2 regions of the Rhodoferax sp. P1_F3 genome follow, and region 1 is predicted to be linked to the other one. Evidence: predicted binding sites of a transcription regulator. Region 1 holds the regulator's gene; the other holds the start of a gene.
The links. Region 1 encodes FNR, which switches genes on or off when oxygen is low (the NO sensors DNR and NnrR bind a similar motif). Its sites were predicted from a motif close to TTGATNNNNATCAA; they were not measured.
Positions count from the first base shown of each region.

Region 1 (3,401 bases):
GGCCACGCAGTGGGGACCGCCCACCAGGCCCATCATCAGGGCGGTGAGCGCCAGAGAAGCTTGCATCCGACGATGCTAAATGATCTTGGAAAAGCGGGCTCGGGTACGGTCCGTCTGCAGGTACTTGTCAAACACCATGGCCACCGCACGCACAAAGAACCAGCCCTGTGCGGTGACCTGGATGCCGCTGGCATCCACCGTCACCAGGCCCTGCTCTACCAGTGTCTCCAGGGCTTTCATTTCGGCGGCAAAGTAGCTTTTGAACTCCACCAGAAAGGCCAGATTGATGGACTCGAACTGCAGCTGGCCCTGGCACATCAGCGCCATGATGACAGCGCGGCGCACCAAGTCATCGCGCGTCACGGCCAAGCCGCGCACCACGGGGAAACGTCCCTGGTCCAGGTAGTCGTAGTACTCGTCCAGCGTCTTGGCGTTTTGGCTGTAGGTAGCGCCAATGCGACCAATGGCAGACACGCCCAGTGCGATCAGGTCGCAATCGGGCTGGGTGCTGTAGCCCTGAAAGTTGCGGTGCAGCCGCCCTTGCCGCTTGGCCACGGCCAGCGCGTCTTGGGGCAAGGCAAAGTGGTCCATGCCCACATAGACATAGCCCGCCCCCATGAAGGCCGCCAACGAGCGCGAGAGCATGGACACCTTGGAGGCTGCGCTGGGCAAGGTGACGGTGGCAATGCGCCGCTGAGGCTTGAAGCGCTCGGGCAAATGGGCGTAGGCATACAGGGCGATGCGGTCGGGGCGCAGCTGGTTGACCTGCGCCAGCGTGCGGTCGAACGACTCGGGGCTTTGCTGCGGCAGGCCGTAAATCAAATCAACATTGATGGACTCAAAGCCACGGGCCCGGGCGGCCTCTACCAACGCAAACACCTGCTCGGCCGGTTGCACCCGGTGCACCGCCTTTTGCACGGTGGGGTCAAAGTCCTGCACACCAAAGCTCAGGCGGTTGAAGCCCAGTTCGGCCAGGGTGTCCAGGCGCCGTGCGTCAATCGTGCGCGGGTCCACTTCGATGGAATACTCGCCACCAGGTGCGAGATTGAAGTTGCGCCGCAACATGCCCATGAGCTCGCGCAGCTCGTCATCATTCAAAAAAGTAGGGCTGCCGCCGCCCAAATGCAACTGGCTGACAGCCTGTCCGCGGCCAATGAGGGCCGTATGCAGGTCCACCTCGCGGCTCAGGTAGCGCAGATAGGGCGCGGCGCGGTCATGGTGTTTGGTGATGATTTTGTTGCAGGCGCAGTAGTAGCACAGCGACTCGCAAAACGGAATGTGCACATACAGGGACAGCGCCAGCGCCAGCGCCGCGGCCCCGCTACGGCGTTGTGACAGTGCCTGCGCATAGTCATCGGCCGTAAAAGCCTCCACAAAGCGGTCTGCGGTAGGGTACGAGGTGTAACGCGGCCCTGAAACGTCAAAACGGGTCAACAATCCTTCGGGTACAGAGGTGGGTTCGGCGACAGCGTTCATGAATGCTCCATCTAACGCAGCAACTGTGACGCAAACCGCGAAGCGTGACCTTGATCCAAATCAAGCCGCCCGCGCTTGGCTAGGCGGATAATTGACTTGCATCAGGGGAATACCATGTTTGAAACAACTATGCGGACCGGAAAACCAGGCGAGGCCCAAACGCCGATCGCCATTACGCCTGTGTCTACGGCGCCTCTGAGCCCGCAGACCATCAAAGTGGCGTGCTCCAACTGCAATTTGCGCGAGCTGTGCATGCCCTTGGGCCTGAGCCCCAGCGAGCTGGACCGCATTGACGACGTGGTGGCCAGCCGGCGCAAGGTCAAACGCGGCGACACCCTGTTTCGCAGTGGAGAGCGCTTTACCAGCCTGTACGCCATTCGCACCGGCTTCTTCAAAACCTGCGTGGCCTCGGAAGATGGCCGCGACCAGGTGACTGGCTTTCAAATGGCGGGTGAAGTCATTGGGCTGGATGGCATCGTGAACGAGCGCCACAGTTGCGATGCAGTTGCGCTGGAAGATGCAGAGGTCTGCGTCATGCCGTTTGACCGCATTGAAGAACTCTCACGCGAAGTAAACGCGCTACAGCGCCATGTGCACAAGATCATGAGCCGCGAGATCGTGCGCGAGAACGGGGTCATGTTGCTGCTGGGCAGCATGCGGGCCGAGGAGCGTCTGGCGGCATTTTTGCTGAACCTGGTGCAGCGCCTGCATGCACGGGGCTTTTCACAGTCGGAATTGGTCTTGCGCATGACACGCGAGGAAATCGGCAGCTACCTGGGTCTGAAGTTGGAGACCGTAAGCCGCACCTTTTCCAAGTTTGTGGACGACGGCATTGTGGAGGTGAAGCAGCGCCACGTGCGCATTCTCAACACCGATGCACTCAAGGACATCGTCAATCCCAAGATCTGCAGCTGATCTTTATTCTTCGTTGATCTCGGCAGCACTCAGGCTGAGTACCGCGGTGAGTATGCTGGAGACCGACGTCACGGCCCAGAACGTGAAAAAAAACAAGGTGTAGACGCCCTTGCGTGAGAGTTCCAGGGGAAGACCCAGCCACTGCAAATCCTGTGGGTCTATCAGTGCGAACACCAGTATCTCCAGCACGCAAGCCATCAAAAAGGCCGGCCAGACAATGGCCATCCATTTGCCGCGCATAGAACTCCTTTCGCGCACCCCGGTCAGGGCGCTTTGGGCACCATGACGGGATCTACCACCCCAGTCGCCGCATGGTTACGCGCCTGCATGGCAGGCGCCAGACTTTGCGGAGCATCCGACAAGGTACGGTTGATCTCCACGCCCTTTTGGTAGTAGTTCTCATCGACCAGTGGGTCGGTTCCCACCGCCGCAAGGTAGAAGGTGAAGAAGCTCGCGATCACCACGGTCAATGGCCCAGACACCACCAGCCACACATGACCAAATTGCCACCAGGGGCGCGAATCAATTGTTGCGGAATCGGACATAAAAATCTCCTTAACGGGGAACAATAAACACGGATTTTTCGGTAACCTGGGCACCGCCCTGCTCTGCGGTCACCGTGAAATGGAAGGGGTGCGAGCCAGCCGCAGCACCTTCATAAGGCAGTTGCACGCGCACGGCAACCCAGCGCGACTGGGTGGCGTCAATCTCAATCGCGGGCTCAGACGCCACCGCCAGCCCGGGCAGCCCTTCCACCGCGATTGCAAAGCGCTGTTGGGTTTCAGCGGCGTTCATCACTTGCAGACGGAACACATTTTCAATACGACCACCAGGAGCGATGCGGGCCAGCGCACCGCGGTCCCGCTCTACATCCACCTTGAAGGCGGGCCGCAGGTACAAACTCACCAGCATGGCCACCACCACTGCCCCCAAAATTCCGGTGTACACCAGCACGCGCGGGCGAAGCACATGGCGCAAGGTCTGGGCCGGGGTCCAATGCTGGCTCACAG
Region 1 is NZ_JBFUBO010000006.1:262,916-266,316, reverse strand. Features, by position in the region: gene AC1DZ5_RS12055 (sulfite exporter TauE/SafE family protein) at 1-66, opposite strand, end outside; gene hemN (oxygen-independent coproporphyrinogen III oxidase) at 76-1,476, opposite strand; gene fnr (fumarate/nitrate reduction transcriptional regulator Fnr) at 1,672-2,391, shown strand; gene AC1DZ5_RS12040 (hypothetical protein) at 2,395-2,631, opposite strand; gene AC1DZ5_RS12035 (FixH family protein) at 2,655-2,936, opposite strand; gene ccoG (cytochrome c oxidase accessory protein CcoG) at 2,947-3,401, opposite strand, start outside.

Region 2 (3,401 bases), on a different contig from region 1:
CTTGGCCTGGCTGCCAGCGTCCAGCACCAGGCGTCCGGCCTTGGGGTCTATCCACACCTGCACACTGGACTGCTTGGTAAACGCCATGGGCAACAGGGCCAGGCGTGCGTCGTCGCGGATTTCGCGCGCCTCTTTTTTGCCGGGCTTGCGGCCCGTGGTGGCCTCGATTTGCTGCAGTTGTTCCTGCACCTTGCGCTTGACCACCGAGCCGGGCACGCTCTTGACCTCGATCACGAGCTTGAGCAGCCACTGGCCGCCCACGATCTCCACCAAGGGGCCGTGGGCCTGGCCCCGGGGTTCGGTCCAGCCCACCGATTTCTCTTGGCTGGCGCCACATTCCACAAACCGCGCGCCATCCAGCGCCTCTTCCAACTGCGCCTGCGTTGTCGACCATGCCGACACCAGGCGGTACACCATCATGTTTTTGAACACTTTTGACCCATTTCTATAGACCCTGCATTTTCACGCAACTTTACAAACCCACATGGCGGCGCAATGGGGCGGATACACAGCCCTCGCACACTTGCTTTCAACCTGATGCGATACCCGCTGCAGGCAGATGACCAAAGGAACACCCCATGAAACCTGTTTTCAAATCTCTCGTCGTTGCCAGTCTGTTGGCTGGTGCAGGCTTTTCGGTGATGGCGCAAAAGCCGACCCCCGATGCCGCCGCCGATGGCAAGCCCCGCATGGAACACCACCAGCGCATGGACCCTGCCAAGATGGAAGAAATGCACGCCAAACGTGTGGCTGAACTCAAAACGAAGCTGAAGATCACAGCTGCACAAGAAGGCGCCTGGACCACTTTCACCGCCGCCATGAAGCCGCCAGCCCGTGGCGCCCAGCAACGCCCCGACCGCGCCGAGCTGGACAAGCTGAGCACGCCCGAGCGCCTGGACAAAGTCCGCGCCCTGCGCACCCAGCACATGGCCGACATGCAAGTCCAAATGGACAAGCGCGACGAAGCGACCAAGACGTTCTACGCCGTGCTAAGCCCCGAGCAGAAAAAACTGTTTGACGAAGAGCACGCCCGCATGGGCGGCCACCGGGGCGGTGGTGAGCGCAAATAAGCTCAAGTCAGTCAGGCGAGCAGCGTCTTGAGTTCGCCGCTGGCAATCAGAGCCTGCACGTCGGTGGCACCACCTACCAGCGTGCCTTTGACAAACACCATGGGAAATGTGGGCCAGCCGGTCCACAGTTTCAGTGCCGTACGACGGCGCCATGTGTTGAGGTAGTTGCCGTATTCCAGGTAGGTGTAGGCCACACCGGCCGCGTCCAGCGCCGCACGCGCTTTCTTGGGCATGGGGTTCAGCCCCATGCCAACCACCACCACCGCATGCGCAGCGACCGCGGCCTGCACTTCTTGAACAATGTCCTGGTGGTGCCCGGCAATGCGTTCACGGATGGCGGGGTGGATGTGGGATTCATCCAGAACGGGGCGGGGCATAAGCAATCCTCAAAGGGTTAGCTTTTTATTATGCGGTGGGCCCTTGATCTCCATCAAAATTTAGGGGCTGCTCCGGGTCTAGACTGGATAGCATGGGTTCACCACCATGACCACCCCATTTTCACCCCCACCCATCCGCACCATCACCCTGATGCGCCCCCTAATGTGGTTGGGGCTGGCGTGGCATGACATGCTGCGTGCGGGTTGGGTGAGTTTTGCCCATGGCTTGGTGCTGGCCGCATTCGGAGCCGCCATTGTGGCGGTGGCACACCACCGTTTTTGGCTGCTGGCCGGCGCCCTCTCCGGTTTTCTGGTGGTGGCACCCGTGCTGGCCACCAGCCTGTATGCCCTGAGCCGCGCGCTGGAGCGCAAGGAAACTGCAGACTGGCAGGTAGTGGCCAAGACCTGGCTGAACTGGCAGGACAGCCATTTCAACAAATGGGGCAACGACTACTGGTGCATGGTGCAATTTGGCGCACTGCTGGCCCTCGCTGCCACTGGCTGGGTACTCACCTCTGCCGCGCTGATCACCCTGCTGGCCCCTGTGCCAGTGAATACACCCCTGGAGTTTGTACACCACGTCGTGCTGGCGCCCGACAGCTGGCTGTTTGAGCTGTGGTTGGCACTGGGTGGGGTGCTGGCAGCACCCCTGTTTGCCTCCAGTGTGGTCTCCATGCCCCTGCTGCTGGACCGCCGTGTCACGTTGATGCAAGCAGTGTTGACCAGTTGGCGAACGGTCCTGGCCAACCCTGTGCCCATGGCCCTGTGGGCAGCCCTCATCATGGGGTTCACCTTGTTGGGGCTGGGGTCGCTGTTGCTGGGCTTGATTCCGGTAATACCCATGCTGGGCCATGCCAGCTGGCATGCCTACCGCGAGCTGGTGGACGCCTCAGCATTGCCTGCCAGAGAAGGCTATTCCGCTCCCTACGTCCGCCCCGGACACCGCTGATGTTTGGCTTTACCGAAGAGCAAATCGCCAGCTTTGGCCTCACCTTTGGGGTGGGCGGTTTTATGCTCTACATGCTGTTCATCATTGGGCAGCTGGCGTGGGAATCCAAGGCAGGCAAATTCGGCACCTTTGTGCTGTTTTTGGGGCTGGCCTTTGGCATGGTGGGCTTTGCCGCCAAGTTCGTCATCCAGTGGGTGCTGACCCGCTAGAACCTCCCAATAGGTCAGCCGATGGGGCGAATACCAATCAGCAGACCATGCAGCACAAAGGCAAATAAAGCCCAGGCTGCCACACCCACCACCACGGTGACGCCCGTGCCCCATGCGGTACCTGCCGGGTACGCAGTGCCCAACGCCCGGTCACGCCGGCGGCAGGCGATGAAGTTGACCACGGCCCAGAACAGAAAGGCGCCAAACAACACAACATGCGCCAGGTTGCCATTGGCCAACAGGTGCGCCAGCGCCCAGGCTTTAACGGCTAGCACCATGGGGTGGTGAAAACGTGCCTTGATGGCGTTGGAAGGCACATAGGCTGCCGCCAATAAAACAAAGGCCAGCAGCGTGAGCAGGGCCGCCAGATGCCGCATGCCCGCGGGCGGGGTCCACAGCACCATCGGGGTTTCGCGGGCCACGCCGAATCCCCAAACGATGAGCGCCAGGCCTGCGGCGGCCAACAGGGAATACACGCCTTTGTAAGTGCCCTCGCCCCAGCGGGCCAATGCCTGGGTGCGCCAGCTGTCAGACACCATGCGCACCGAGTGCACACCCAAGAACACCAGCAAACCCAGTAACAAATAACCCATCACAGCCCCTTGGTTACACCGTCGCGCTTTAGGCGCCCAGCACCCGGTTTTTGCCTGCGCGCTTGGCCAGGTACATGGCCTGGTCGGCACGGCGAATCGCGTTGGCCGGTTCTTCATCCGCAGCCAGTTGCGCCACACCAGCGCTGAACGTAATCAACAGTTTTTCAGTACCCGCCAGGAAAAACCGCTTGGTGAGCTCGCGC
Region 2 is NZ_JBFUBO010000002.1:374,473-377,873, reverse strand. Features, by position in the region: gene AC1DZ5_RS04450 (recombination-associated protein RdgC) at 1-432, opposite strand, end outside; gene AC1DZ5_RS04445 (Spy/CpxP family protein refolding chaperone) at 579-1,070, shown strand; gene AC1DZ5_RS04440 (glutaredoxin) at 1,082-1,447, opposite strand; gene AC1DZ5_RS04435 (DUF2189 domain-containing protein) at 1,554-2,396, shown strand; gene AC1DZ5_RS04430 (DUF2788 domain-containing protein) at 2,396-2,605, shown strand; gene AC1DZ5_RS04425 (NnrU family protein) at 2,620-3,198, opposite strand; gene AC1DZ5_RS04420 (GGDEF domain-containing protein) at 3,227-3,401, opposite strand, start outside.
Region 2: AC1DZ5_RS04435 (DUF2189 domain-containing protein) is a predicted target of FNR. The motif match lies at 1,491-1,504, and genes of this name have one in related genera.